4 regions of the Streptomyces sp. NPDC104226 genome follow, and region 3 is predicted to be linked to each of the others. Evidence: riboswitches for the same ligand, from Rfam matches in the RefSeq annotation. Region 3 holds a riboswitch; each other region holds the start of a gene.
What was found. A riboswitch is a leader RNA that binds a small molecule or an ion and turns the genes downstream of it on or off. The one in region 3 is predicted to bind cobalamin.

Region 1: it holds a riboswitch for cobalamin, as region 3 does, so the genes downstream of both, metE (5-methyltetrahydropteroyltriglutamate--homocysteine S-methyltransferase) here and ACZ60J_RS24275 (ribonucleoside-diphosphate reductase subunit alpha) in region 3, are expected to answer to the same signal.
Region 2: it holds a riboswitch for cobalamin, as region 3 does, so the genes downstream of both, ACZ60J_RS33125 (energy-coupling factor ABC transporter permease) here and ACZ60J_RS24275 (ribonucleoside-diphosphate reductase subunit alpha) in region 3, are expected to answer to the same signal.
Region 4: it holds a riboswitch for cobalamin, as region 3 does, so the genes downstream of both, ACZ60J_RS10960 (ribonucleoside triphosphate reductase) here and ACZ60J_RS24275 (ribonucleoside-diphosphate reductase subunit alpha) in region 3, are expected to answer to the same signal.

What each region holds. Positions count from the first base shown of each region.
Region 1 is NZ_JBVJMS010000014.1:46,320-53,205, forward strand. It holds gene ACZ60J_RS34715 (VOC family protein) at 95-442, shown strand; gene ACZ60J_RS34720 (hypothetical protein) at 671-835, opposite strand; gene ACZ60J_RS34725 (DUF2254 family protein) at 1,209-2,381, shown strand; gene metE (5-methyltetrahydropteroyltriglutamate--homocysteine S-methyltransferase) at 2,433-4,754, opposite strand; cobalamin riboswitch at 4,928-5,153, opposite strand; gene ACZ60J_RS34735 (DUF1269 domain-containing protein) at 5,368-5,859, shown strand; gene ACZ60J_RS34740 (hypothetical protein) at 5,950-6,381, shown strand; gene ACZ60J_RS34745 (M1 family metallopeptidase) at 6,398-6,886, opposite strand, start outside.
Region 2 is NZ_JBVJMS010000012.1:228,533-235,418, forward strand. It holds gene ACZ60J_RS33105 (PadR family transcriptional regulator) at 1-244, opposite strand, end outside; gene ACZ60J_RS33110 (energy-coupling factor ABC transporter ATP-binding protein) at 254-1,087, opposite strand; gene cbiQ (cobalt ECF transporter T component CbiQ) at 1,084-1,833, opposite strand; gene ACZ60J_RS33120 (energy-coupling factor ABC transporter substrate-binding protein) at 1,838-2,185, opposite strand; gene ACZ60J_RS33125 (energy-coupling factor ABC transporter permease) at 2,194-2,889, opposite strand; cobalamin riboswitch at 2,919-3,112, opposite strand; gene ACZ60J_RS33130 (flavodoxin family protein) at 3,393-4,118, shown strand; gene ACZ60J_RS33135 (AMIN-like domain-containing (lipo)protein) at 4,125-4,649, opposite strand; gene ACZ60J_RS33140 (SsgA family sporulation/cell division regulator) at 4,764-5,171, opposite strand; gene ACZ60J_RS33145 (hypothetical protein) at 5,411-5,725, opposite strand; gene ACZ60J_RS33150 (L-serine ammonia-lyase) at 6,007-6,886, opposite strand, start outside.
Region 3 is NZ_JBVJMS010000007.1:518,523-525,408, forward strand. It holds gene ACZ60J_RS24270 (ribonucleotide-diphosphate reductase subunit beta) at 1-52, opposite strand, end outside; gene ACZ60J_RS24275 (ribonucleoside-diphosphate reductase subunit alpha) at 52-2,448, opposite strand; cobalamin riboswitch at 2,609-2,737, opposite strand; gene ACZ60J_RS24280 (GNAT family N-acetyltransferase) at 2,803-3,300, opposite strand; gene ACZ60J_RS24285 (CstA-like transporter-associated (seleno)protein) at 3,389-3,586, opposite strand; gene ACZ60J_RS24290 (carbon starvation CstA family protein) at 3,583-5,745, opposite strand; gene ACZ60J_RS24295 (GntR family transcriptional regulator) at 5,944-6,708, opposite strand.
Region 4 is NZ_JBVJMS010000003.1:226,899-233,784, reverse strand. It holds gene ACZ60J_RS10975 (NADP-dependent isocitrate dehydrogenase) at 1-164, shown strand, start outside; gene ACZ60J_RS10970 (hypothetical protein) at 286-669, opposite strand; gene ACZ60J_RS10965 (glycoside hydrolase family 71 protein) at 1,029-2,744, shown strand; cobalamin riboswitch at 2,866-3,005, shown strand; gene ACZ60J_RS10960 (ribonucleoside triphosphate reductase) at 3,049-4,827, shown strand; gene ACZ60J_RS10955 (anaerobic ribonucleoside-triphosphate reductase activating protein) at 4,824-5,510, shown strand; gene ACZ60J_RS10950 (aminotransferase class V-fold PLP-dependent enzyme) at 5,601-6,782, shown strand; gene ACZ60J_RS10945 (fatty acid desaturase family protein) at 6,808-6,886, opposite strand, start outside.

The DNA of each region.
Region 1 (6,886 bases), on a different contig from region 3:
GCAGCCGGGTGTGGGTACGGTCGTTGCCGTAGGAGCGCGTAGCTCTCCATGAGAGTCTCGGACCACTTCCATGCCCACTCACCTGGAGTCGTCGATGGCCGTACGCCGTGTGGTGCCCAACATCCAGTCGGAGGCTACGCAGGAGAGCCGGGAGTTCTACGGCCTGTTGGGCTTCGAGGAGGTCATGAACCACGGCTGGATCATGACGCTCGCCTCCCCGTCCAGTCCGGCGGCACAGGTCAGCTTCATGAGCAGTGACAAGACCGCTCCGGTCGCCCCTGACATGAGCGTCGAAGTGGACGACGTGGACGCGGCCTACGTGGTCATGCGGGACAGCGGTGCGGAGATCATCCACCCCTTGCAGGACGAGGAATGGGGAGTGCGGCGGTTCTTCGTCCGCGACCCCAGCGGCCGAGTGGTCAACGTGCTCGGCCACCGCTGACATCCCTCCCGACTCCACCGGCTCCTCTGAGGACGACCCCGCCCCGGTGGCCGGGTCCGGTGCCCGTCCGGTATCGACAGGCCGCTGGACCGGCCACAGGGGCCGCCCTGAGCAGCGGCAGTCAGAGGGCGGGTGTGCGCCAGCCGGTGAGGCCGCGTTCGTCGGCGTTCTTGAAGCCGACTGCGGCCGGGGTGTCGCCTTCGGCAGCCAGGTGGACGGTGCATTGCGTCACGGGGTGCGGCGCCGCGGCTCGTCGTCGAGCTTGATGTCGGCGCTCGCGCCGGCGAGGTCGGCGGGTCGGCCCTTGCGTACGGCCTTCAGCGTCGCGGGCAGTCGGAGGACCCCGCCCTTGTCCTTGCCGGAACCCCACCGCACGGCGACCGTGTCGCCCACGTCCGCCATGTTCTTCGACCCCGCGGCGAGACCGCCGTCGACCGGCCAGGAGACGACCCGCCTGGCCGGGTGATGAACCCGCCCCCGACCGTGTGGACCACGGCCATCGCCTCGGCGTCCTTGGCCACCATGAACATCCCCCACGAGGTGTACGAGGCGCCGGGCGCACGCGGGCCGACTTCCCGAAAGAACACATACCCGGCATTTCATCGCCCTCTCGCACGGCTCCCGTGGTTGCATCCTCATTTGAGGGGTGGGTTCACGGGGACCTGGAGGTGGCTGGATGTCCGGCTCGGCTGACGACACCGGGCGTCTGCGGGACCGCGCCGGGCGACGCGGGCGGAGGTCGGCATTCCACCGCCCCCGGCGGGCGATGCGCAGGGATCTGGCCCAGCTCGTCTGCGCGGGCGGCGGGCTGGCGCTGGGGGTGCTGGTCCCCAGGCTCTCCGTGGGTCCTCAGGTGGACGCGGGCCCCGTGGTGACGCTGCTGTTCACCCTCGGATTCGGTGTCATCAGCCTGGTGAGCATCATCTACTCGATGCTGTTCCTCGTCATCCAGTTCTCCGCCACCACCTTCACTCCGCGCCTCGGTCTCTTCCGGGACGACCCGATCGTGTGGCGTGCGTTCGCCTTCACCGTCGGCGTGTTCGTCTTCAGCATCACCGCCGGGCTGGCCGTCGGTGCCCGCAGGGCGACCGTCTCGACCCTCGTCCCGGGCACGGCCATGGTGCTCACCCTGGTCGCGCTCGCGCTCATGCGGTCCCTGCAGACGGGAGCGTTCCAGTCGATCCAGCTCGGCCACTCCCTGACCGCGATCGCCACGCGGGCGCACCGGCTCTTCGACGACCTGTACCTACGGCCGTACGTCCCGGCCGCCGCGACGGGCGGCCCGGACACGGCCCCGCCGCCCCCGGCGGCCGGGACCACCACCGTCCTGTGGTCCGGACCGGCGGCGGTGATCCAGCAGATCGACGTACGCTCCCTGGTCGGCGCGGCCAGGGAGCGCGACTGCTCCATCGCCTTCCTCGTCCCCCCGGGAACGACCGTGTCGCGGGGCATGGCGCTGGCCGAGGTGACCGGCGGCGGCGTACCCGAGGCGGTTCTGCGCGGCGCTCTGGAGACCGGGGTCGAGCGCACCTTCGCCCAGGATCCCGACCTGCCCTTCCGGCTCCTCGCCGACATCGCGCTGCGCGCCCTCTCCCCGGCCGTGAACGACCCGGCCACGGCGGTGGAGAGCCTGGACCGCATCGAGGACCTGCTGAGCCGCCTCGCCGGACGCGAGCTGAACATCGGTCACTTCACCGACGGGAGCGGCCGGTTGAGGGTGACGGTCCCCGTGCCCGACTGGGAGCGGTACCTGCGGACGGCCCTCGACGAGGTCCTCCATGCCGCCACGGGCTCCCCGATGGCGCTGCGCAGGATGCACGACCTGCTGGCCGGGCTTGCGGAGCGGGCGCCGGAGAGCCGGCGGGGTCCCGTACGGGACCGGCTCCGGTGGGTCGACCGGGCCGGGCGCGAGCGGTACCCGCTCACCTGGCCGGCCTGACGAAGGACGGCCGGCGCACGGGCGTCCCGTACACCGGCCGGACTTCGGGGATCAGGCGTTCGGCCGGAGCTCCGCACGCACGCGGCGGGCGGCCTCGACGAGGTGCTCCAGCGACTCCCTCGTCTCGGACCAGCCGCGGGTCTTCAGCCCGCAGTCGGGATTGACCCAGAGGCGTTCGACGGGGATCGCCCCGAGTCCCCTGCGCAGCAGGGCCGCCGCTTCACCGGCCGAGGGGACGCGCGGGGAATGGATGTCCCAGACTCCGGGGCCGACCTCGCGCGGGTAGCCCACGCCGGCGAGCTCGTCGGCGACCTGCATGTGGGAGCGGGCCGCCTCCAGGCTGATGACATCGGCGTCGAGGTGCTCGATGGCCTCGACGATGTCCCCGAACTCCGCGTAGCACATGTGGGTGTGGATCTGGGTGTCCGGCCGGACGCCGCTGGTGGTGAGGCGGAAGGATTCCGTGGCCCACGCCAGGTAGTCGGCGTGGTCGGCGGCCCGCAGCGGCAGCGTTTCGCGCAGGGCGGGCTCGTCGACCTGGATGACCGCCGTACCGGCCGCTTCCAGGTCGCCGACCTCGTCGCGCAGGGCGAGTCCGACCTGGCGCGCGGTCTCGCCGAGGGGCTGGTCGTCGCGTACGAAGGACCAGGCGAGCATGGTGACCGGGCCGGTGAGCATGCCCTTGACCGGCTTGGCCGTCTGCGCCTGGGCGTACGTGGTCCAGCGGACGGTCATCGGGTCGGGGCGGGAGACGTCCCCGGCGAGGACCGGCGGGCGGACGTAGCGGGTGCCGTAGGACTGGACCCAGCCGTGCTGGGTGGCGAGGTATCCGGTGAGCTGTTCCGCGAAGTACTGCACCATGTCGTTGCGTTCGGGCTCGCCGTGCACGAGCACGTCGAGGCCCGCCTTCTCCTGGAAGGAGACGACCTCGCGGATCTCGGCCCGGATGCGCTCCTCGTAGGCCGCCGTGTCGATGCGTCCGGCGCGCAGGTCGGCGCGGGCGGTGCGCAGTTCCGTGGTCTGCGGGAAGGAGCCGATGGTGGTGGTGGGGAGCAGCGGCAGGCCGAGGTGGGCGCGCTGGGCGGCGGCGCGTTCGGCGTAGGGCTGGGCGCGGCGGCCGTCGGCCTCGGTGATCGCCGCGGTGCGGGCACGTACGGCGGGGTCGTGGGTGATCCGGGAGGCAGTACGGGAGGCCAGGTCGGCCCGGTTCGCGGCGAGTTCGGCGGCGATCGCGTCGGTGCCCCCGGCCAGTCCGCGGGCCAGCGTGCTGATCTCGGTGGCCTTCTGGCGGGCGAAGGCGAGCCAGCGCCGGATCTGCGGGTCGGTGTCCCGCTCGGCGTCGGCGTCGATCGGGACGTGCAGCAGGGAGCAGGAGGCGGCCACGTCGACCCGGTCGGCGAGGCCGAGCAGGGTGCCGAGGGTGGTCAGCGACTTCTGGTGGTCGTTGATCCAGATGTTGCGGCCGTTGACCACGCCCGCGACCAGGCGCTTGCCGGGGATTCCGCCGACGGCGGCCAGGTCGTCGAGGTTGGCTGCGGCCCGGTCGGTGAAGTCGAGGGCGAGTCCGTCCACGGGCGCCTTGGCCAGGACGGGCAGGGCGTCGCCGAGCCGGTCGAAGTAGGAGGCGACGAGCAGCTTGGGGCGTTCGGTGAGGCGGCCGAGCTCGCGGTAGGCGCGGGCCGCCGCGTTCAGTTCGGCCGGTGTGCGGTCCTGGACCAGGGCCGGTTCGTCGAGCTGGACCCATGCGGCGCCCGCCGCGCGCAGCTCCGCGAGGACCTGGGCGTAGACGGGGAGCAGCCGGTCGAGCAGGGTGAGCGGCTCGAAGCCGGCGGAGACTCCGGGTGCGGGCTTGGCGAGGAGGAGGTAGGTCACCGGTCCGACGAGGACCGGGCGGGCCGTGTGGCCGAGGGCCAGGGCTTCCTTCAACTCGGCTACCTGCCGGGCGGGTTCGGCGGTGAAGACGGTGTCGGGCCCGAGTTCGGGGACCAGGTAGTGGTAGTTGGTGTCGAACCACTTGGTCATCTCCAGCGGGGCCACGTCCTGGGTGCCGCGGGCCATCGCGAAGTATCCGTCCAGGGCGTCCGCCGCGACGGCGGACCGGTGGCGGTCGGGGATGGCGCCGACCATGACCGTGGTGTCCAGGACGTGGTCGTAGTACGAGAAGTCGCCGGTCGGAACCTCGGTGATGCCGGCCCCGGCGAGCTGGGCCCAGTTGGTGCGGCGCAGGTCGCGGGCCGTGGCGCGGAGGGCTTCGGCGGTGACGCGGCCCTTCCAGTAGCCCTCGACGGCCTTCTTCAGTTCCCGGTTCTGTCCCTGGCGGGGGTAGCCGTAGACGGTGGCCCGTACGGGCGCGGCTGCGGACTCGGTGGTCACGGAACTCTCCTTCGCGAGCGTGTCTCCATGAACCCGGTGACGGGTCGCGGAGGCGAAGGGTGCCGCAGCGGGCGGACCGCCGGGGTCGCGTACGGCCGGGTACGCGACGGGAGGATCCGCCTGAGGTGCACGCCGACCCGCCCACGAGGTCACCGGGAAGCCGTGCGCGGTCGATCGCGCACGGGCAACGGGCAGGTCTTCGGACTCGCGGGCTCGCCTGCCGGTCTCCCGGCGGGCTCCTACTGGCCGTCGCTTCCCAGGACCGGTTCCGGTCCCAGTGCGTATGACGGCGGTCGTTCCCGCTCACCGCTGCGGGGCAGTCCCGGATTCCCACCGGGTTCCCTCTTACGACGCGTCCCGCCTGGCGGACGGGGGCGAACCAGCTGCGAGGTCCACAGTAGGGCGGGCGGCCGCCCGGTGGGCACGGCTTTCCACATGCCGGACGGTGACATGAGACACGACGGGCCTCGGGCGGTCGGGTACCGCCGAACGGGCGAATGACGCTGACGGCCCGACAGATGACCAAAGGTCACGAAAGAACTAATTGTGGTCAATTGTCCGATTGTGGGTTGTACTGGATGCCGGCAACACCGCCCATGAACTGGAGTGTTACGTGGCATCCACCACCCTCACCGTCTGGAAGTTCCCCACGCCCGAGGGCGCGCAGCAGGCGGAGTCCGCCCTGCTCGCCCTGCAGAAGGAACAGCTGATACAGGTGCACGACGCCGCGGTCGTCACCTGGCGCACAGATGCCAAGAAGCCCAAGACCCAGCAGCTGAACAGCCTCACGGGAGCCGGCGCGCTCTCCGGCACCTTCTGGGGGATGCTCTTCGGGCTCCTCTTCTTCGTTCCGCTGCTCGGCGCCGCCGTGGGTGCGGCGGCCGGGGCCATCGGCGGATCGCTGTCCGACGTCGGCATCGACGACCAGTTCATCGAAGAGGTGAAGTCCGAGGTGAAGCCCGGGACTTCCGCGCTGTTCCTGCTCTCCTCCGACGCCGTGGTCGAGCGCGTGCGCGGCGCCTTCCCCGGCGGTCAGGCACAGCTGGTCCGCTCCAACCTCTCCGGCGCGCAGGAGCAGCAGCTCCGCGAGGTCTTCGCGGCCTGAGGGTCCGTCGCCCGAACCGACACCGTGGCCCGCGACCGGGGCCCCTCCCCCGGCCCCGGGCCACAGAATTCCGAACTGGTAAGGATTTCCATGAAGCGTCTCCCGATCACCGCAGCCCTGGGCGCCACCGCGGTCCTGTTCCTCACCTCGTGCTCCTCGGACGACCCCAGCCCCAAGGCGCAGGCGACCCATGCCGCCTCGGAGCTCTGCACCGGCCTCTCCACCCTCAAGGGGGATCAGGCCAAGCTGGCGGCGCTGGACCCGGCTTCCGCGACGAAGGACCAGATCAAGGACGCCGTCGACGCCGTCCAGACGGACTGGGACAAGGTCTCCTCCTCCCTCGAGGACCTGGATGCCGCGAAGAAGTCGGCCGTGGGATCCGCCGTCGGCGATCTCAAGTCCGGCTTCGGGAACCTCCCCGGCGACACCACCGGATCGCAGGCCCTGACCCAGCTGAAGCCCCAGATCCAGAAGATCGACGAGACCCTCGTCGCAGCCTCGGCCGGCGTCACGTGCCCGTGACCCCCACCGGGCCGGCCTAGACAGCCCCGGCAGGCGCGGGCAGCGGGGGAAGGGCCGGGGTGGAGAGCCAGGATGCGAGCAGGTCCTCCAGCGGGGCGGTCGCGAAACGCGCCACGTGTGCGGTGAACCCGGCCGTGGTGACCACGCCGTGGCGGTTCACGGTGGCCCACTCCCGCAGCATGCGGAAGAACGGGCCGTCGCCGAGCGCGCAGCGGATCGCGTGCACGGCCAGGCCGCCGCGCTGGTAGAGGCGGTCGTCGAACATCAGCTTACGTCCCGGGTCGGCCAGCAGCAGGTCCTGCGGCTGCCCGGACAGCAAGCGGTGTGCGGCGGCCGCCAGTTCGTGCGCGGAGCGGCCGCCGGAGCGCTCCGACCAGAGCCATTCCGCGTACTTCGCGAAGCCCTCGTTGAGCCAGATGTGCCGCCAGTCGGCGATGGTCACGCTGTTGCCGAACCACTGGTGCGCGAGCTCGTGGGCGATGAGCCGCTCGGAGCCCCGTACGCC
Region 2 (6,886 bases), on a different contig from region 3:
ACCGCGCCAGCTCCCCGCTCCCGGCGGGCAGCACCTCGTACTCCTTCTTCTGCCCGCGTACGGGACCCTCGCTGGGCAGCGCCCGGATCAGCCCGGACTCCTCCAGCCGGCCGAGCTCGCGGTAGATCTGCTGGTGCGTCGCGGACCAGAAGTACCCGATCGACTTGTCGAACCGCCGGGTCAGCTCCAGCCCCGACGAGGGCTTCTCGAGGAGGGCGGTGAGGATGGCGTGCGGGAGCGACATGCGGCCATCCTAGGTTTGCGGCTGCCTCCAGGCGGCCAGTGCCTCCGGGGTGCGGGGGGCGGGGGCGTCCGCCGCCAGTAGGCCGTGGGCCCGCAGGAGTGCGGCCACCGCCGGGGACCAGGCCTGGCGCAGGCCCGCCTCGGCCAGGAGGGCCGGCTCCGAGAGGAGGGCCTCGGCCGGGCCGAAGCGGATGCCCGCCGGGGTCAGGACCGCCGCGTCGTCGGCCCAGCGGACCGCCAGGTCCACGTCGTGGGTGGCCATGACCACCGTGGTGCCGGAGGTGCGCAGTCCCGCGAGGACGTCGAGGAGCCGCTCCTGGCCGTCCGGGTCCAGGCCGGCCGTCGGCTCGTCCAGGATCAGCACCCGCGGAGCCATCGCCACCGCCCCCGCGATCGCCGCGCGCTTGCGCTGGCCGTAGGAGAGCAGGTGGGTGGGGCGGTCCCGGAGCGGGGTGATGTCCAGGGCGGCGAGGGCCGAGTCCACCCGGGCGCGGACCTCGGGGGCGGGCAGCCCCAGGTTCATCGGGCCGAAGGACACGTCCTGTTCGACGGAGGCCGCGAACAGCTGGTCGTCGGGGTCCTGCACCACCAGCTGGACGGAGGTGCGCAGCCGGGTCAGTCCCGCCCGGTCGTACGAGACCTCCGTGCCGTCCAGCCGCAGCGATCCCGCGCCGGGCCGCAGGCCGCCGCTCAGCAGCCGCATCAGGGTGGTCTTGCCGCTGCCGTTGCGGCCCAGCAGGGCCAGCGCCCGCCCCGGGGCGATGACGAAGTCGACGCCGGTCAGGACCGCCGGGCCGTCCTCGTAGGCGTAGCCGGCCCCGGACAGTTCCACCAACGGGTTCACAGGTACAGCCCCTTCAGGGTGAGGGTCAGGGTGATCAGGGCCGCGAGCAGGCCGGCGGTGGCCGTGAGGAAGCGCCACGACAGGGCCGCCTCCGGTACGAGGACCCGCAGTGCGCCGTCGTAGCCGCGTCCGGCCAGCCCCGCCTGGAGCTTGGCCGCGCGGTCGAAGGCCCGTACGAAGGAGGTGGCGGCCAGCCCGGCCAGGGACCGCCACAGCGCCGCCCGGCCGGTGTGCCCGAGCCGGGCGGCCTGGGCCCGGCGGACCTGGGCCATGGAGTCGAGCAGCAGGAAGCCGATCCGGTACATGACCAGGGCCACGTCCACCACGGGGGCCGGCACCCCGGCCCGGACCAGCCGGGGCAGTACGTCGGAGACCGGGGTGGTGAAGGCGAACAGCAGCAGCCCCAGTGAGGCCGCCGAGGTGCGCAGCAGCAGTTCGGCGGCGAGCCGGGGGCCGTCGGGGGCCAGGGACACCGGCCCCGCCGGGCCGCCGACCGCGAACAGCAGGGGCAGCGCCCCGGTGAAGCAGAAGCCGAGCGGGATCCGGAAGGCCCGCCAGAGCTGCCGGCCGGCCACCCCGGCCGGGCCGAGCAGGACGGCGAGGGTGGCGGCGGCCACCAGCGGCCCGCCCGGCCAGGGCGGCAGGCACACGGCGGTGACCGTCAGCCCGATCCCGAGCAGGGCCTTCTCCAGGGGGTGCCGGCCGCGCCAGCGACTGCTGTGCGCGGCCACGTCGATCGGCAGCACCCGGCTACGCCTCCGGGGTGGCGGCGGGCGCTGCGGCGGGAGCGGCCGCAGCGGCGGCCGCTCCTTGGCGGCGGCCCTTGCGGACCCCGAAGTAGTACGCGAGGACGCCCGCGCCCAGCGCCGCCTGCAAGGCGAACAGCGCGGACTCGACCTCGCCGGAGGGGGGCTCGTACAGGGGGGAGAACCAGGGCTCGTAATCCGGCTTCAGCTCGGTGATCGCCGCCTCCGCCTGGGCGTCGGCGCCGGCGAAGGGCTCCTCCTTGCCCTCGCCCAGCCCCAGGGCGAGCGGCAGCACGGCCAGCGCCGCCACCAGGAGCAGCAGCAGGGCGTTGATCTTCGCGTTCTTGGACATCCCGCTCATCAGGCCGCCGCCTTCTCTCCGGTACGGGGGGCGGTCAGCTTCGCGACGCCCAGCCGGACCAGGTCCGACTTGCTCGACGCCATCAGCAGCCGCATCACCAGGACGGTCAGCAGCCCCTCGCTCACGGCCAGCGGGATCTGCGTGACCGCGAAGATCCCCCCGAACTTCGCGAGCGAGCCCGGGATCCCGGAGGCCGGGTCCGGGAAGGCCAGGGCGAGCTGCACGCTGGTGACGCAGTAGGTGACCAGATCGGCGAAGAAGGCGCCGAAGAACACGGTCACCATCAGCGGGAGCCCGGACGTGCGCAGGAGCCGGTAGACGGCGTACCCCGCCCACGGGCCGGCGACGGCCATCGAGAAGACGTTGGCGCCGAGGGTGGTGAGTCCGCCGTGCGCCAGCAGCAGGGCCTGGAACAGCAGGGTGATCGTGCCGAGCACCGCCATGATCGGCGGCCGGAACAGGATCGCCCCGAGCCCGGTGCCGGTGGGGTGCGAGCAACTGCCCGTCACCGACGGAATCTTCAGGGCGGACAGGACGAAGGTGAAGGCCCCGGACGCCCCGAGCAGCAGCGTGCTCTCCGGGTTGGCCTTCACCTCGCGGGTGAGCGCGCGGACGCCGTGGACGACGAACGGGGCGGACGCGGCGCCCCAGGCGACCGCGTGCAAAGGGGGCAGGAACCCCTCGGCTATATGCATGGGTAGGGAGACCTCTCCAGCACCTCGTGGATGGACAACGCGCCCCGGCCGGTCTCCTGGCTCACGGGTTGGCGTCCATGCCCCGCCTTCCCGGGCAGCGCGGAACCTCCCGCGCAGCCCAGTGGCTTTCCCGCAGGAGTGGAGCCGGACTTCCCGATCACAGTGGCGAGGGCCGCACCGGTTTCCCACCGGTTTCCCGAACACCAAGGCCCGCTGACCCTAGTCGGCCGCACGGACCGGGAACAACCCGCCCCAATCACGCCGGGCGGTGACCGGATTCCGCTTCTGCGTCACCCTGTGCGCCCGTGGCGCCACCGTCCGCGGCAAGGGCCGCACCTGAAAAGGGAGTTCCGCATGCCCGCGGCCACCGAAGGCCTGCTGCCCGGCATCGCCGCCCCGTTCCGGCTGCCGGGCCCGGGCGGCTCGCCGCGCCGGACGGCCCGCCGCGCCCGGACGGGTGCGGTCCGGTGGCGGGGCCACCGGGGCCCGGTGAGGCTGGACGCGTGGCTACCGACCCCGCGCAGGACCTCGACTACTCCGACCTGACCGCCGTGTACGTCAACTGCACGCTCAAGCGATCGCCCGAGCCCAGCAACACCGAGGGCCTGATCGACAAGAGCCGGGCGGTGATGGAGGCGGCCGGGGTGCGGACCTCGCTCATCCGGGCCGTCGACCACGACATCGCCACCGGTGTCTGGCCCGACATGACCGACCACGGCTGGGAGAGCGATCAGTGGCCGGTGCTCTACAGCCGGATCATGGACGCCGACATCCTCGTGCTGTGCGGCCCGATCTGGCTCGGGGACAACAGCTCGGTGATGAAGCAGGTCATCGAGCGGCTCTACGCCTGCTCCTCGATCCTGAACGAGCAGGGCCAGTACGCCTATTACGGGCGCGTGGGCGGGGCGCTGATCACCGGCAACGAGGACGGCGTCAAACACTGCGCCATGAACGTCCTCTACAGCCTCCAGCACCTCGGCTACGCGATCCCCCCGCAGGCCGACGCCGGATGGATCGGCGAAGCCGGACCCGGGCCCTCGTACCTGGACCCGGGATCCGGCGGCCCCGAGAACGACTTCACCAACCGGAACACGGCCTTCATGAGCTGGAACCTCATGCACCTGGCCGCGCTGCTCAAGCGGTCCGGCGGGATGCCGGCGCACGGCAACCAGCGCTCCCTGTGGGACGCGGGATGCCGCTTCGACTTCCCGAACCCCGAGCACCGGTAGGCGCCGTCAGCGGACGTTCGGGTGCGCGACGTCCAGGACGAAGCGCTCCGGGGCGTGCAGTGTGAAGGAGGTGTAGGCGGGCTTGGTGTCGAAGGCGGCGCCGAAGGTCACGTACCCCTCGTAGTCGCCGGTCAGGGCGATGCCCTTCAGCTTGGGCAGGTTGATCTTGAGGAGCTTGGGCCCGCGGTAGACGTTGGTGCCCGCGTCGTCGTGTCCGGCGGCGGGGTGCAGGCGGACTTCCAGGAAGTACCGCCCGGCCAGCGGTACGGGCTTGCCGGACCCGTCGTAGACCAGCTTGGCGACGGGGGTGACGGTGACCCCGGGGACGTACCCCTGAAGGTCGATGACCACCCGGTCGTACGTGCAGTGACCGCCCCAGCGGGCATTGACGACGAGCGGAGTCTGGGTGGCAGTGGTGGTGGATGCGGCCGTGGTGGCCGCGGCGGAAGCCGGTGCGGCGAAGGCCAGGGTGGCGGCGAGCAGTGCGCCCGCCCCCACTGCGACGGCCTGCCGGCGGCGTGGACGGTTCATTGCGTCCCCTCGATTCCGAGAGACGGGGAACGGTGACACCCGTGAAGACGCGCCCGCTACGGCCGTGGTTGCACCGGGTTCGCCGGCTCCACCGGCTCGACCGGGTTTGCCCGGTCAGCTGGGCAGGAGGGCGCTCAGCTCGGCGTCGAGGTCGTAGTGCCGGTGCTCCTGGCCGCGCGGCACCAGCTCGGTCATCCTGCGGCACAGCGCCTGTACGTCCTTGGCCCGGGCCGACACCACGCACGACTGCTCGCCGTTGCTGAAGGCGAAGAAGACCCGCGGCTCGGTGCCCTTCCAGCGCGGCCACACCTGTATGTCGCCCTCGCCGGTGGCGCAGACCTGGCCGTCGAGCAGCAGTTCCCGGGAGAAGACCCAGCGGGCGAGGTGCATGCCGGCGCCCTCGAAGTCGAGGGAGATCTCGTAGGGCCGCTCCGTGCGGTACACGAAGACGCCCCGTACCGGGACGGCCGTGGGCGAGGCCTCCAGGCGCAGTGGGAGGACGCGGTGCTCGGTGCCGGTCATGCGGGCGCCTCTCTCTCGGGGGGCACTCGCCGGCGCACGCGCCACATGCCCACTCGGGCAAGCTAGCCCACCCCCGGGCCCCTTTCCCGCGGCCGAAGGTCCCGTCCGGCCGGGCCGCTCGGCCCCACTTCGCCCGCCGCGCCGCGCCGAGCCCCGGCCCGACGCACCGAGCCCCGGCCTCCGGGGGGAGGTCGGGGCTCGGCGGAAGGGCGTGACCGGGGCGGGGGCCCCGGCCGGAACTACGGGAGCGGGTTGTAGATGAAGGACTCGTGCGCGTTGGACTGGCCGATCGCGGTGAAGCCCGAACCGTTGGCCTGGGCGCCGTTGTTCTGGTTGGAGGCGCCGAAGCCCGAGGCGACCTGCTGGGCCGTGGAGGAGTTGCCGGTGTTGCTGCCGCCGACCCCGCTGCCGAGGACGCCGGCGAGGGCCGCGTTCGACGCGGTCCCGGCCGCACCTGCCCCGTTGTCGGCCTGGGCGACGCCCGAGAAGAGCGCGAAGGCGAGGGGGAGAGATGCGGCTGCCGCCATCACGCGGATGCTGCGGGTGCTTGCCATGTTCCAAGTCCTCCAGATGAGCAAAACGGCTGTGGTCCAAGACGGTTGGCCGACCGCCGGGGGTGTGGACGCGACGTCGTGCCTTCACCCTGGCGCAAGTGATCATCAAGAAACCAGCCCAGACTGCCTTGTTCCCCCGCAAGCGTGATCAACTTCTTGCCAAACCTCATATACCCCCCAATCTCGAACGAAGTTACTGGCGTAACCCGCCTGCCCGGCAGGGGAAACGACGAAGGCCCCGACGCCAAGCGTCGGGGCCCGAATCGGTCAGAGGGTGCGGGTCAGCACTCGATGACGTTGACCGCGAGGCCGCCGCGGGCGGTCTCCTTGTACTTGACCTTCATGTCGGCGCCCGTCTCCTTCATGGTCTTGATGACCTTGTCGAGGGAGACCTTGTGGCTGCCGTCGCCGCGCATCGCCATCTTGGCCGCGGTGACGGCCTTGACCGCCGCCATGCCGTTGCGCTCGATGCAGGGGATCTGCACGAGGCCGCCGACCGGGTCGCAGGTCAGGCCGAGGTTGTGCTCCATGCCGATCTCGGCCGCGTTCTCGACCTGCTCCGGGGTGCCGCCCAGCACCTCGGCCAGCGCGCCGGCCGCCATCGAGCAGGCGGAGCCGACCTCGCCCTGGCAGCCGACCTCGGCGCCGGAGATCGAGGCGTTCTCCTTGAAGAGCATGCCGATCGCACCCGCGGCGAGGAGGAAGCGGACCACGCCGTCCTCGTCGGCGCCGGGGACGAAGTTCATGTAGTAGTGCAGGACCGCCGGGAGGACGCCCGCCGCGCCGTTGGTCGGGGCGGTGACGACCCGGCCGCCGGCCGCGTTCTCCTCGTTGACCGCCATCGCGTAGATGGTCGCCCACTCGCTGCGGTGCAGCATCGGGTCGCCCTCGGTGCGCAGCTGGCGCGCGGTGGCCGCGGCCCGGCGCTTGACCCGCAGGCCGCCGGGGAGGATGCCCTCGCGGGACATGCCGCGCGCGACGCAGGCCTGCATGACGCGCCAGATCTCCAGCAGACCCTCGCGGATCTCCTCCTCGGTGCGCCAGGCCTTCTCGTTCTCCAGCATCATCGAGGAGATCGACAGGCCGGTCTCGTTCGCGAGACGGAGCATCTCGTCACCGCTGCGGAAGGGGTACTTCAGCACGGTGTCGTCGAGCTTGATC
Region 3 (6,886 bases):
TCAGTTCGAAGCCCGGGTCGAGGAGGTTCTTCGTGGTGTCGGTGGTGCTCATTACTGGCATGCCTCGCAGGACTCGGGGTTTTCAAGGGAGCAGGCCAGCGCGTCGGCGTCGACGGCCTGCGGGAGCGGAGCGGCGGCCGCCGGGACCGTGCTGCCGGAGGCGGCGCGGGCGATCTTCGTCGCGGGGCGGGAACGCAGGTAGTACGTGGTCTTCAGGCCCTGCTTCCAGGCGTACGCGTACATCGAGCTGAGCTTGCCGATGGTGGGCGTCTCCAGGAACAGGTTCAGCGACTGGGACTGGTCGAGGAACGGGGTGCGCGCCGCCGCCATGTCGATCAGGCCGCGCTGCGGGATCTCCCACGCCGTGCGGTACAGGTCGCGCACCTCCGCGGGGATCCAGCCGAAGCCCTGGACGGAGCCGGAGGACTCGCGAAGCGCCTCGCGGGTCTGGGCGTCCCAGACGCCGAGCCGCTTGAGCTCCTCCACCAGGTAGCCGTTGACCTGGAGGAACTCCCCGCTCAGGGTCTCGCGCTTGAAGAGGTTGGAGACCTGCGGCTCGATGCACTCGTACACGCCCGCGATGGAGGCGATGGTCGCCGTCGGGGCGATGGCCAGCAGGAGCGAGTTGCGCATCCCGGACTGCGTGACGCGGGCGCGCAGCGCGTCCCAGCGCTCCGGCCAGTTCAGCTCGACGTCGTAGTGGTCGGGGTGCAGGACGCCGCGGGCCGTGCGGGTCTGCTCCCATGCCGGGAGCGGGCCGTTGCGCTCGGCCAGGTCGCAGGAGGCCTCGTAGGCGGCGAGCATGATGCGCTCGGAGAGCTTCGTGGACAGGGCCTTCGCCGCGGGGGAGTCGAAGGGCAGCTTCAGCTGGAAGAAGACGTCCTGGAGGCCCATCGCGCCCAGGCCCACCGGACGCCAGCGGGCGTTGGAGCGGCCGGCCTGCTCGGTCGGGTAGAAGTTGATGTCCACGACGCGGTCGAGGAAGGTGACCGCGGTGCGGACGGTCTCGTCGAGCCGCTCCCAGTCGATGTCCCCGCCGTCGGCCCCCTGGACCACGAAGGCGCCCAGGTTGACCGAGCCGAGGTTGCAGACGGCCGTCTCGCCGTCGTTGGTGACCTCGATGATCTCGGTGCAGAGGTTCGAGGAGTGGACGACGGTGCCCGGCTCGGCGGTCTGGTTCGCCGTGCGGTTGGAGGCGTCCTTGAAGGTCATCCAGCCCTGGCCGGTCTGCGCGAGGGTGCGCATCATCCGGCCGTACAGGTCGCGGGCGGGCATGCTCTTGCGGGCCAGGCCCGACTCCTCGGCCTTGCGGTAGGCGGCGTCGAACGCGTCGCCCCACAGGTCGACCAGCTCGGGGACGTCGGCGGGGGAGAACAGCGACCAGTCGGCGTCGGCGTTCACACGGCGCATGAACTCGTCCGGCACCCAGTGGGCCAGGTTCAGGTTGTGGGTGCGGCGCTGGTCCTCGCCGGTGTTGTCGCGGAGCTCCAGGAACTCCTCGATGTCCGCGTGCCAGGTCTCCAGGTAGACCGCGGCGGCGCCCTTGCGGCGGCCGCCCTGGTTCACGGCGGCGACGGAGGCGTCCAGGGTCTTCAGGAACGGCACGATGCCGTTGGAGTGGCCGTTCGTCCCGCGGATCAGCGAACCGCGGGCGCGGATGCGGGAGTACGAGAGGCCGATGCCGCCGGCGTGCTTGGAGAGGCGCGCGACCTGGTGGTAGCGGTCGTAGATCGAGTCCAGCTCGTCCAGCGGGGAGTCCAGCAGGTAGCAGGAGGACATCTGCGGGTGGCGGGTGCCGGAGTTGAAGAGCGTGGGGGAGGACGGCAGGTAGTCCAGGCGGCTCATCAGCCGGTAGAGGGAGGCGACTTCCTCGACGGCCTGCACGGAGTCGTTCTCCGCGAGGCCGCAGGCCACGCGCAGCATGAAGTACTGGGGGGTCTCGATGACCTGGCGGGTGATCGGGTGCCGCAGCAGGTAGCGGCTGTGCAGGGTGCGCAGGCCGAAGAAGCCGAAGCGGTCGTCGGCGCCCTCGGCGAGCGCGTGCTCGACCAGCGCGTCGAGCCGGTTCGCGTGCAGGCGTACGAAGTCCGCGGTGCGGTCGGCGATGAGCCCCTCGCGGTGGCCGACCTCGACGGAGTCGGAGAAGGAGGTGGAGCCCTGGCCGGCGGCCTCGTCGCGGACGGCCAGCGTCAGCAGGCGGGCGGCGAGCCGGGAGTACGCCGGGTCCTCGGAGATCAGCCCGGCGGCCGCCTCGGTGGCGAGCGTACGGAGCTCCGCCTCGTCGGCGGCGGCGCTGCGGCCGCGCAGCGCGGCGGCGGCGACCCGGCCGGGGTCGGTGTCGGGCAGGTCGGCGGTCAGCTCGGTGAGCGTGCGCAGGAGCGCGGCCCCCGGACCCTCGTAGGCGGACGGGTCGGACTCGGCGCGCGGTGCGGAAGGCGCGATGGTCACGGGGGGAGCTCTCCCTCGCTCGGCTCCGGGATCACCGTTGGTGCGGGGCGCGAGGGGGCGCACGTGGGGGCGCGCGTGCCTGGCAGGGCCGTGCGCGTGCACCACGTGGCGTCCACCGGCCCAACCGCGAGGCCCGGACGTGTCTGCACCCGGTTCGGACGAGCCGGGCGCACTGTCGGCAGGTCCTCGGACTTGCGGATGCACCGAGCGGGTCGGTGCATTTCATACCGTTGCGGGACAGTTCCGGATTCTCACCGGATTCCCCTGCGACGACAGCGAGCATGAGCATACATGTGGGGGCCGGTGCTCGCGGTAGCCCCCACATGTTGTGTCGCTCCTCGCGGACGGCAGGCCCTAGAGCTCCAGGCGGTAGGTGAGCAGCGGCAGCCCCGGAACCGGGTACCAGTCCCGCTCGGGCGTCCGTACGAAGCCCAGCCGGTCGTAGATCCGGTGCGCCCCGAGCATCTTCTCCGTGGTCGACAGCACCAGGTGGCCCACGCCCTCCAGCTCCCGGGCGCGGTTCACGCAGGCCCGTACGAGGGCCTCGCCCGCGCCGCGTCCGCGCGCCGCCGGGGAGACGGCCAGCATCCGGAACTCCGCCTCGCCGGGGCCTGCGATGTCGCAGAGCGGGCTGCCGGGAGGGGCGAAGGTCACACCGCCGAGCAGCGTGCCCTCGTACTCCGCTACGAGCACCTCGCCGTCGGGAGCCCGGCCGGCGACGTCGCGCAGCCGGCTCAGGTAGGGGTCGTCCTCGGCGAAGTCGAGCAGTCCGTCGTCGAGGTACGCCCGTGCGGTGATCTCCCCGAGCTCTTCGTATTCGGCGGCCGCCGCCGTCCTGATGATGATGTCCATGGCATCGAGTGTGCGCCAGGGCAGGAAAAGAGGCCGCCGCGTTCCGTCGGGTGGACGGAACGCGGCGGCCTCTCGGCTTCCCGCCGGTTCAGCAGCAGCGGAACCCTTCGCGCGGGTCGCCCTCGCGGGCGTCCGTGCGGGCCCGTTCGAAGTCCCGGCGCGACGGGACCACCGCGTCCGGGTCGTGCGTACGGGCGTGGGCCACGTAGTGGTCGTAGGCCGCCTCGCCCGAGAACTCCCTGACGAAGAACCGGGCCCGGCCCAGCACGTGGCGCAGGCGCGTCACGCGGGTTCCCGTACGGAGTCCTGCGTGCGGCCCCCGCCCGAGTCGAGTCCGGCGGCGGCGAGTTCGGCCCGCTCCTCGTCGGTCGGGATCAGACCGGCCGGGGCGACGATCTTGGACTCGGTCCACGGGACCTCGGCGAGCGTGACCGACTCGGGCTTGCGGATGGCCGCCAGACAGGTCCGGGCGGCGTCCACGAGCACGATGATGATCAGCAGGGCGAAGAACACCGACAGGACGCCGTCCACCGTGGCGTTGGTGACCACGGTGTGCATCTCGTCCATGTTCTTGGCGGGCTTGAGGACCTTGCCCGCCTCGATCCCGTCCTGGTAGACGTCCCGCTGCGCGAAGAAGCCGATCTTCGGGTTGTCGGAGAAGATCTTCTGGTAGCTGGCGGTGAGCGTGACGGCCAGGTCCCAGGCCAGCGGAACGCCCGTCACCCAGGCCCACTTGAGGCGTCCGGACTTGATCAGCAGGGTGGTGCAGACGGCCAGGGCGACGGCCGCGAGCAGCTGGTTCGCGATGCCGAACAGCGGGAAGAGCTGGTTGATGCCGCCCAGCGGGTCCTTGACGCCGACCCACAGGAAGTAGCCCCAGCCGCCGACGACGACCGCGCTGGCGAACCAGACGCCGGGCTTCCAGCTGACGTCCTTGAAGGACTTGTGCACGTTGCCGAGGGTGTCCTGGAGCATGAAGCGGCCCACGCGGGTGCCGGCGTCCACGGTCGTCAGGATGAACAGGGCCTCGAACATGATCGCGAAGTGGTACCAGAACGCCTTCATCGAGGCGCCGCCGATCACGGCCGAGAAGATCTCCGACATTCCGAGTGCGAAGGTCGGAGCGCCGCCCGTACGGGAGAGCAGGCTGGTCTCCTCCACGTCCTTCGCGGCCTGGGCGAGGGCCTCGGGGGAGATGGCGAAGCCGAAGTTGGTCACGGCCTGCGAGGCCGTCTCCACGGTGGCGCCGACGACACCGCCGGGGGAGTTGATGGCGAAGTACAGGCCCGGGTCGATGATGCAGGCCGTGATGATCGCCATGATGGCGACGAAGGACTCGGTCAGCATCGCGCCGTAGCCGATGACCCTGACCTGGGTCTCCTTCTGGATCATCTTCGGGGTGGTGCCCGAGGAGACCAGCGAGTGGAAGCCGGACAGGGCCCCGCAGGCGATGGTGATGAAGACGAACGGGAACATCGAGCCGGCGAACACCGGGCCGTCTCCGCGCGAGGCGAAGTCGGTGACCGAGGGCATCTTCAGCGTCGGCATGGCGATGACCACGCCCACGGCCAGCAGCCCGATGGTGCCCACCTTCATGAAGGTGGAGAGGTAGTCGCGCGGGGCGAGCAGCATCCACACCGGCAGGACGGACGCCACGAACCCGTAGGCGATCATCCAGAGGACCAGCGTCTCCTTCTCCAGGGTGAAGAAGTCCGCCATCGAGGACTCGGCGACCCAGCCGCCCGCGACGATGGCGAGCAGCAGCAGCGCGACACCGACGACGGAGACCTCGGTGACCTTGCCCGGGCGCAGGACGCGCAGGTAGAAGCCCATGAAGAGGGCGATCGGGATGGTCATGCCGATGGAGAAGACGCCCCACGGGGAGTGCGCCAGCGCGTTGACGATGACCAGGGCCAGCACGGCCAGCAGGATGATCATGATGGCGAAGACGCCGATCAGCGCGGCGGCGCCGCCGACCGGGCCGATCTCGTCGCGGGCCATCTGGCCGAGCGAACGGCCGTTGCGCCGGGTGGAGAAGAAGAGCGTGACCATGTCCTGGACGGCGCCCGCGAAGATCACGCCCACGACGATCCAGATGGTGCCCGGCAGGTAGCCCATCTGTGAGGCGAGTACGGGACCGACGAGCGGTCCGGCGCCGGCGATGGCGGCGAAGTGGTGGCCGAAAAGCACCCGTCGGTCGGTCGGGTGGAAGTCGACACCGTTGTCAAGGCGTTCGGCGGGGGTGGCGCGGGTCTTGTCCACCTTCAGTACGCGGTTCGCGATGAAACGCGCGTAGAAGCGGTAGCCGATCGCGTACGAGCCGAGCGCGGCGGCGAGCAGCCAGGCGGCCGAGATCTCCTCGCCGCGCGAGAGCGCCAGCACGCCCCAGCCGATGGCTCCCACGAGCCCGACCAGCACCCACACGGCCACGGCCTTGGGGGACATGCCCCCAGATGGAGAAGGCGAGTCCGGCGTGATGCCCGGACTCGCCGCGTCCCGTGCCGACCGTGTGGCTCTCGGTTCCGGTTCCGTCATGATCCTCGTCCCCTCGTTGATCATCTGCGTGAGCGCAGGGAATCTACGGGGGGCCGCCCGCTGGACGTAACCCCCCGTCCGTATAGCGGAACGAGAGTCAACTACGAATCAGACGGCGGGGCGCTGGAGTCGGGCGACGAACTTGTAACGATCGCCGCGGTACACGGAACGCACCCACTCGACGGGCTCCCCGTCGGCGTCCAGCGAATGGCGGGAAAGCATCAGCATCGGCAGTCCGACGTCGGTGCCGAGCAGCCCGGCCTCCCGCGGGGTGGCCAGGGAGGTCTCGATGGTCTCCTCCGCTTCGGCGAGGCGTACGTCGTACACCTCGGCGAGGGCGGTGTAGAGGGAGGTGTACTTGACCAGCGACCGGCGCAGCGCGGGGAAGCGCTTGGCCGACAGGTGCGTGGTCTCGATGGCCATCGGTTCGCCGCTGGCCAGGCGGAGGCGTTCGATGCGCAGGACCCGGCCGCCGGTGGCGATCTTGAGGAGGCCGGCGAGGGTGTCGTCGGCCGTCACGTAGCCGATGTCCAGGAGCTGGGAGGTGGGCTCCAGGCCCTGGGCCCTCATGTCCTCGGTGTACGAGGAGAGTTGGAGCGGCTGGGAGACCTTCGGCTTGGCGACGAAGGTGCCCTTCCCCTGGATTCGCTCCAGCCGTCCCTCGACGACGAGCTCCTGGAGGGCCTGTCGCACCGTGGTGCGGGAGGTGTCGAACTCGGCCGCGAGCGTGCGCTCGGGCGGCACGGGGGTGCCCGGCGGAAGGGTTTCGGTCATATCGAGCAAGTGGCGCTTGAGTCGGTAGTACTTGGGCACGCGTGCCGTGCGGGTGGCCGCCCCGCTGTCCGGCTCCGTGATCGCCCCTTCGGTGGCCATCGCCGCCCGCCTTCCCGACTCCAGTTTCGTTGCCGTCACCGGCTCCTCCGATATGTGCGGTCACATCGTGACACGGGAGGGAGGGCGGGCCTCCTCCCTCCCCCAGGTGTCGGTCCGATAACGGACCGAGCACCCGCTCATTAGACCCTTGACACCCCTAAAGGTCTAGGCCAAGCTC
Region 4 (6,886 bases), on a different contig from region 3:
CCAAGACGCTGGCCGAGTCCGAGGAGAAGATCGTCGGCGAGCTCATCGCCGTCCAGGGCTCCCCGGCGGAGATCGGCGGCTACTACCAGCCCGACGCCGCCAAGGCCTCGGCGGTCATGCGGCCGTCCGCGACCCTGAACGAGGCGCTCGCGCTCCTCGGCTGAGGTCCTGCGCCAGGACTGAGGTCCACCGGGGCCGAGGCCCGTCAGGACTGAGGTCCACCGCTTTCACGGGTCCGCCCCGGCCGGCAACCGCCGGCCGGGGCGGACCCGTTCGTGCGCCCGGTCAGAGCCGGTGCACCCGATCCGGAGCGAAGGCCAGCGGATCGCTCCCGGCGGCCAGGACCCGCAGCCCGGGAGCCACGGCGAGCAGCTCGCGCAGCCAGTCCAGGGCCTCGGACGCGAGGTGCTCGCAGCCGTCGAGGACGAGCAGCATGTCGCGCTCCGCCAGCCACGACGCCGCGTTCGTCGTCCCGCACGGCAGGAACGGCATGCCCGGTACGCAGCCCAGCGAAGCCGTCAGGTCGCGGACCCCGAAGCGCCGGTCCATGGACACCACGGCCACGCCGTCGTAGAAATTGGACGAGAGCCGCTGCCCTATCTCCCGTACCACCTGGCTCCGGGGCTCGCGGGACCGTCCGGTGACGGTCAGCACTCTGCCCCGCCGCACGGCGGTGAAAAGACGGGACAGCTCTGTGGAGGCAACCGGGCACGTACCGGCTCCTCTGGAATCCCTCATCGGCACGATGCCCCCCTGCATGCGTGACCAGGTGCGGCAAGAGTGTTGTTTCAAGCCGCATCTAGATGATTATGCGCCAGTTCTATCGGATGGCTAGGGGAATTCCCTATTCCGGTGAAACGCCCGTGCCGCCCGGTGATCGCAGGAGATGTACACCCGACGCGGCTTTGTCCATTCCCGCCGCCCCGACCCCCGGGGAACGGTTGTCCGGGGGCGGGGAATCCGCTGTACTGCTGCTGTGCGGCCCGAGGTACGGGCTTGGCGCGGGCATATGCGGGGGAGGGGTCAGGATGAGTGCGGACCGGCGTCGGGCAGGGCGGGGCGCGAGACCCGAGTCGCACAGGCGCCGTGCGGGCTTCCGTCGCCGAAGACCCCTGCTGAGCCTCTTCCTGTCCGCCTTCCTCCTCGTCGGCGTCGGCGCCGCGACGGGCATCGCCTGGGAGCCCCGCACCGTCGCCGACGCACGGGCCCGCTCCGGACCCGGCCCGGTGGACACCCTTCCCGGCACCCCCGGCGACGGCCCCTCGCCGGCCGCCGGCGGCCCCGGCGCCACCGGCCCGGCCGCGAGCGACCCGCAGAGTCCCGGCGGGCAGACCCCGGCCCCGAAGGCCCAGGGCTCCGGCCCGGACGACGCGGCGCGCCCCACGGGGGCCCTGCCCTTCGACATGCCCCAACCGGCCGTGCTGCGCTCCGGCGCCGCCGGCAAGAAGCTGGTCTTCGCCCACTACTTCACCCCGTACCCGCTCTCCCTGGACAACGTCGGCGCCGACGCCGACTACTACACCCGCAACTACCTGAAGCCGGACGGCGAGAACGGCAAGCACGCGCGCTACGGCGGCCTGCTCCGCGACCGCCCGCTGCCCGTCCCGCCCAAGGACGGGGACTGGGAGCTCGCCAACCTCCGGCAGGAGGTCCGGACGGCCCGCGCCGCAGGCATCGACGGGTTCACCCTCGACCTGCTCTCTCTGACCGGGAAGAACCGGGAACGCTGCAACCTCCTGATGGAAGCGGCCCGTTCGGTGGATCCGGCCTTCAAGATCATGCTGATGCCGGACATGACCTCCCTGGGCACCGACGACCCCGCCGTGCTCGCCGACCTCCTCGCGGAACTCGGCAGGGCCCCGGCCGCCCACCGGCTCCCCGACGGCCGACTGGTCGTCTCGCCGTTCAAGGCGGAGGAGAAGAGCCCCGCCTGGTGGACCGGGGTCATGGACCTCCTGAAGTCCCGGCACGGCATCCGTACCGCCTTCGTCCCGCTCTTCCTCGACTTCGGCGCCCACAGCAGCGCGTTCGAGCCCATCAGCTACGGATTCTCCGAGTGGGGCAGCCGCAGCTACGTCGGCCAGGAGAGCTCCACGCGCGACGTCCGGCGCGCGCACGCCGCGGGCAAGATCTGGATGCAGCCCGTATCGGTCCAGGACGCCCGCCCCAACCAGGGCATCTACGACGAGGCCGGCAACACCGCGACCCTGCGCGCCACATGGAACCGCGCCATCGAGGACGGGGCAGACTGGGTCCAGCTCGCCACCTGGAACGACTACAGCGAGGGCAGCCAGTTCGCGCCCTCCCTGCACAACGGCCATGCCTACCTTGACCTTTCCTCCTACTACCTCACCCGCTTCAAGACGGGCCGCTGGCCGGAGATCGTCCGCGACACGCTCTACCTGAGCTCGCGCACCCAGTTCGCCGCCGCCGACCCGAGCGGCAGCCAGTCCCTCGTGATGGCGCTCCGGGGCGGCAGCGCCGCGGCCCGGGACACGGTGGAGGTGCTGAGCTTCCTGACCGCGCCCGCGAGCATCCGTACGGCCGTGGGAGCGGCCGAGGGCGCGCACGCGGCCCCGGCCGGGGTCCACTCCGAGCTGCTGCCCCTGGCGCCGGGCGTCGGCGCGGCGTCCGTGGTGCGGGGCGGCAAGACCGGGGCCCGGGTGGAACTGCGCCACCGGGTGGAGCGGACGGTGGAGGTGCAGGACCTCCAGTACTACGCCGCCACCAGCGGCCGGAGCTGAGGCTGCAGGGCTCCGGTGCGCGGCCGGAGGGCTCCGGGCGCGTCCGCAGGGGCTGAAGTCCCTTGCCTCGGGACCTTGGTCACCCCATATGTAGTGGTGGTGCTCGGCCGTCGCATCTATATGTAGTGTTGGCTCTGCCGGTTCGGCGGGCCTCTCCCCGACCGAGGCAACAGGGAACCCGGTGGGAATCCGGGACTGCCCCGCAACGGTGAGTCCGCCACGGCGGACGAGTCCGACACCTGCCGGCACGGGGTTTCGCACAAGCCCGCCATTCTTCCGTGCCGAGCCTCGTGGGAGGGCTGCCGTGACTGCTGTCGTCGATGCCGTGGAAACCGTGACCGAGTACCTGGACCGCCGGGACTGGCGGGTGAACGCCAACGCCAACCAGGGCTACTCGCTCGGCGGACTCATCCTCAACGCCGCGGGCAAGGTCACCGCGAACTACTGGCTGGAGCAGGTCTATCCCGCCGCCGTGGCCCGCGCCCACCGTGAGGGCGACCTCCACATCCACGACCTGGACATGCTCTCCGGCTACTGCGCCGGCTGGTCCCTGCGCACCCTGCTCACCGAGGGCTTCAACGGGGTCCCCGGCCAGATCGACTCCGCCCCGCCCAAGCACCTGTCCTCGGCCGTCGGCCAGATCGTGAACTTCCTCGGCACCCTGCAGAACGAATGGGCGGGCGCCCAGGCGTTCTCCTCCTTCGACACGTACCTGGCGCCCTACGTCCGCCTGGACGCGATGACGTACGACCAGGTCAGGCAGTGCATCCAGGAGCTCGTGCACAACCTCAACGTGCCCTCGCGCTGGGGCACCCAGACCCCCTTCACCAACCTCACCTTCGACTGGACCTGCCCCGAGGACCTGCGCGAACAGGTCCCGGTGGTCGCGGGGGAGGAGACCGGCTTCACCTACGGCGAGCTCCAGGCCGAAATGGACATGATCAACCGGGCGTACATCGAGGTGATGACGGAGGGCGACGCCGCCGGGCGGGTGTTCACCTTCCCCATCCCGACCTACAACATCACCCGCGACTTCCCCTGGGAGAGCGAGAACGCCGAGCGGCTCTTCGCGATGACCGCCAAGTACGGTCTCCCGTACTTCCAGAACTTCATCAACTCCGCGCTCGAACCCCACATGATCCGCTCCATGTGCTGCCGGCTCCAGCTCGACCTGACCGAGCTGCTCAAGCGCGGCAACGGCCTCTTCGGCAGCGCCGAGCAGACCGGCTCGCTCGGTGTGGTCACCCTCAACTGCGCCCGGCTCGGGCACCTGTACGCGGGCGACGAGGCGCGGCTGCTGGCCGAGGTGGACCGGCTGTGCGAGCTCGCCAGGGACAGCCTCGAACTCAAGCGGATCACCGTCCAGAACCTGATCGACGGCGGCCTCTTCCCCTACACCAAGCGGTACTTGGGCACCCTGCGCAACCACTTCTCCACCATCGGGGTCAACGGCGTCAACGAGATGGTCCGCAACTTCAGCGGGGACGCGTACGACATCACCGATCCCGCGGGGCACGCCCTCGCGGTCCGCCTCCTGGACCGGGTCCGGGCCCGGATGGTCGACTTCCAGGAGAGCACCGGCCACCTGTACAACCTGGAGGCCACCCCCGCCGAGGGCACGACGTACCGCTTCGCGAAGGAGGACCGGGCGCGCTTCCCCGGCATCCTCCAGGCCGGCACCGACACCAACCCGTACTACACCAACTCCTCCCAGCTGCCCGTCGGCTGGACCGACGACCCCTTCGAGGCGCTGGAACGCCAGGACGAACTGCAGGGCAAGTACACGGGCGGCACCGTCCTGCACCTGTACACCCCCGAGCGGATCCCGACGGCGGAGGCCTGCCGCAAGCTGGTCCGGCGCTCGCTGGAGACCTTCCGGCTCCCGTACCTGACGGTGACCCCGACCTTCTCCATCTGCGCGGACCACGGCTACCTGGCGGGGGAGCAGCCCCACTGCCCCACGTGCGGGGCGGCGTGCGAGGTCTGGACCCGGGTCATGGGCTACCACCGCCCGGTGTCCTCCTTCAACATCGGCAAGAAGGGCGAACACGCCGAGCGCGTCCACTTCAAGGCGGCGGTGTGAGCGGCGGGGCGGCCCCGGACGGGGCGGCCGTCGATTCGACCGGCGCTGCCGCCACCGGCGCGGCGGCCTCCGGCGACGTCATCCGCATCGGAGGCTGGTCCCGGCTGTCCACCTGCGACTGGCCCGGAAGGCTGGTCACCACCGTCTTCTGCCAGGGCTGCCCCTGGCGCTGCGGCTACTGCCACAACCCCGGCCTGCTGCCGGCCCGGGCCCCCGCCGCCGTCTCCTGGGACGAGGTGCTCGGCCACCTCGCCCGCCGGACGGGGCTGCTCGACGGCATCGTCTTCTCGGGCGGGGAACCGCTGCTCCAGCGCGGCCTGCCTGGGGCCGTACGGGAGGCCCGCGCACTGGGCCTGGAGGTCGGCCTCCACACCGGGGGAGCCTTCCCCCGGCGCCTGGCCCGGCTGCTGGATGCGGACCTGCTGGACTGGGTCGGCTTCGACGTCAAGGCCCCGCCCGGCCGCTACGAACGGGTCACCGGCATCGGCCACGCGGCCGCCGCGGCGGAGCGCAGCCTGCGCCTCCTGCTCGCCTCGGGGGTTCCCCACCAGCTCCGCACCACGGTGGACCCGGCCCTCCTGGACCCGCCCGCCATGGCCGACCTGGACGCCTGGCTGGCGGAGCTGGGCGCCGGGTCCACCCACCGCCAGCAGGTGCGCCCCCCGGCCCCGGCCGCGGGGTAGGGGGGTGGGGGTGCCGTCGCGGGCGGTCTGCGGGCATGATCGGCCCGACGACCACGACAGCCGCGCGCCGCACCCACGGAGGTCACATCCATGAACGATCCGGTCCCGTCCGCAGCACCCCTGCCGTCCGCCGCACCGGCCCGCCCCGCCGAATTCCCCGCCGGGCGGAGCCTGTTCCGGCTGGACCCGGCGGTCAGCCACCTCAACCACGGCTCCTTCGGAGCCGTACCGATCCCCGTGCAGGAGGCGCACGCGGCCCTGCGCGCCCAAGCGCACGCCGACCCCGACGCGTTCTTCATCGGGGCCCCCGACCGGCTCGTCGAGGCCCGGTCGCGGATCGCCGCCCGTCTGGGTGCCGACCCGGACGGCATCGCCTTCGTGTCCAACGCCACCGAGGCCGCCAACGTGGCCCTGGACGCCGTGGAGTTCGCCGCCGGGGACGAGATCCTGGTCACCGACCACGGCTACGGCACGGTCGTCGCGGCCGCGGCCCGCCGCGCCCCGCTCACCACCGTGGCCCTGGGCACCGACCTGCCCGACGAGGACGCCGTACGGGAAGCCGTGCTGGCCGGAGTCACCCCGCGCACCCGGGTCGCCGTACTCGACCACATCAGCTCGCCCACCGCCCGGCTCATCGCCTCGCCCCGGCTGCTCGCCGAACTCGCCGAGCGGGGGGTCACGACCATCGTGGACGGCGCCCACGCCCCCGGGATGATTCCCGACCCCCTGGGCGGGGGCGCCGACTTCTGGTTCGGCAACCTCCACAAATGGGCCTACGCCCCCTCCGGCACCGCGATCCTGGCCGTCGCCCCGCAGCACCGCGCCCGGATCCGGCCGCCGGTGCCGTCCTGGGAGGACCACTACGGCTTCCCGCGCTCCGTGGAGAACCGCGCCACCTACGACTACACCGGCTGGCTCGCCGCCCCGGACGGGCTCGACCTGCTGGAGGAGCTCGACGCGGCCAAGGTGCGGGCGCACAACAGCGCCCTCGCCGCCTACGGTGCGGCCCTGCTCGCCGAGATCCCCGCAGTCGCCCCGCTCCCGTACACCGAGGGCCTCGCCCTGCGCACGCTGCGGCTGCCGCCCGGGGTGGCCGAGACCCCGGAGGCCTCCCGCGAACTGCGCGAGCGGATCGCGGCCGAGCAGCGGATCCGGGTACTGATCTGGCCCTGGCCGGGCGGCGGCGGGATCCGGGTGAGCGGGCAGATCTACAACCGGGCCGAGGAGTACGAGCGCCTCGCCGAGGTACTCCCGGCCTACCTCCGCCCGTAGCCGTACGGGACGGCCGGACCGGGAATCAGGCCGCGACGAGCTCCTGTTCGCGGTCCGGCGTCCTGACCCTGGGCTTCTTGTTCGGCAGCGAGAGCCGGAAGACC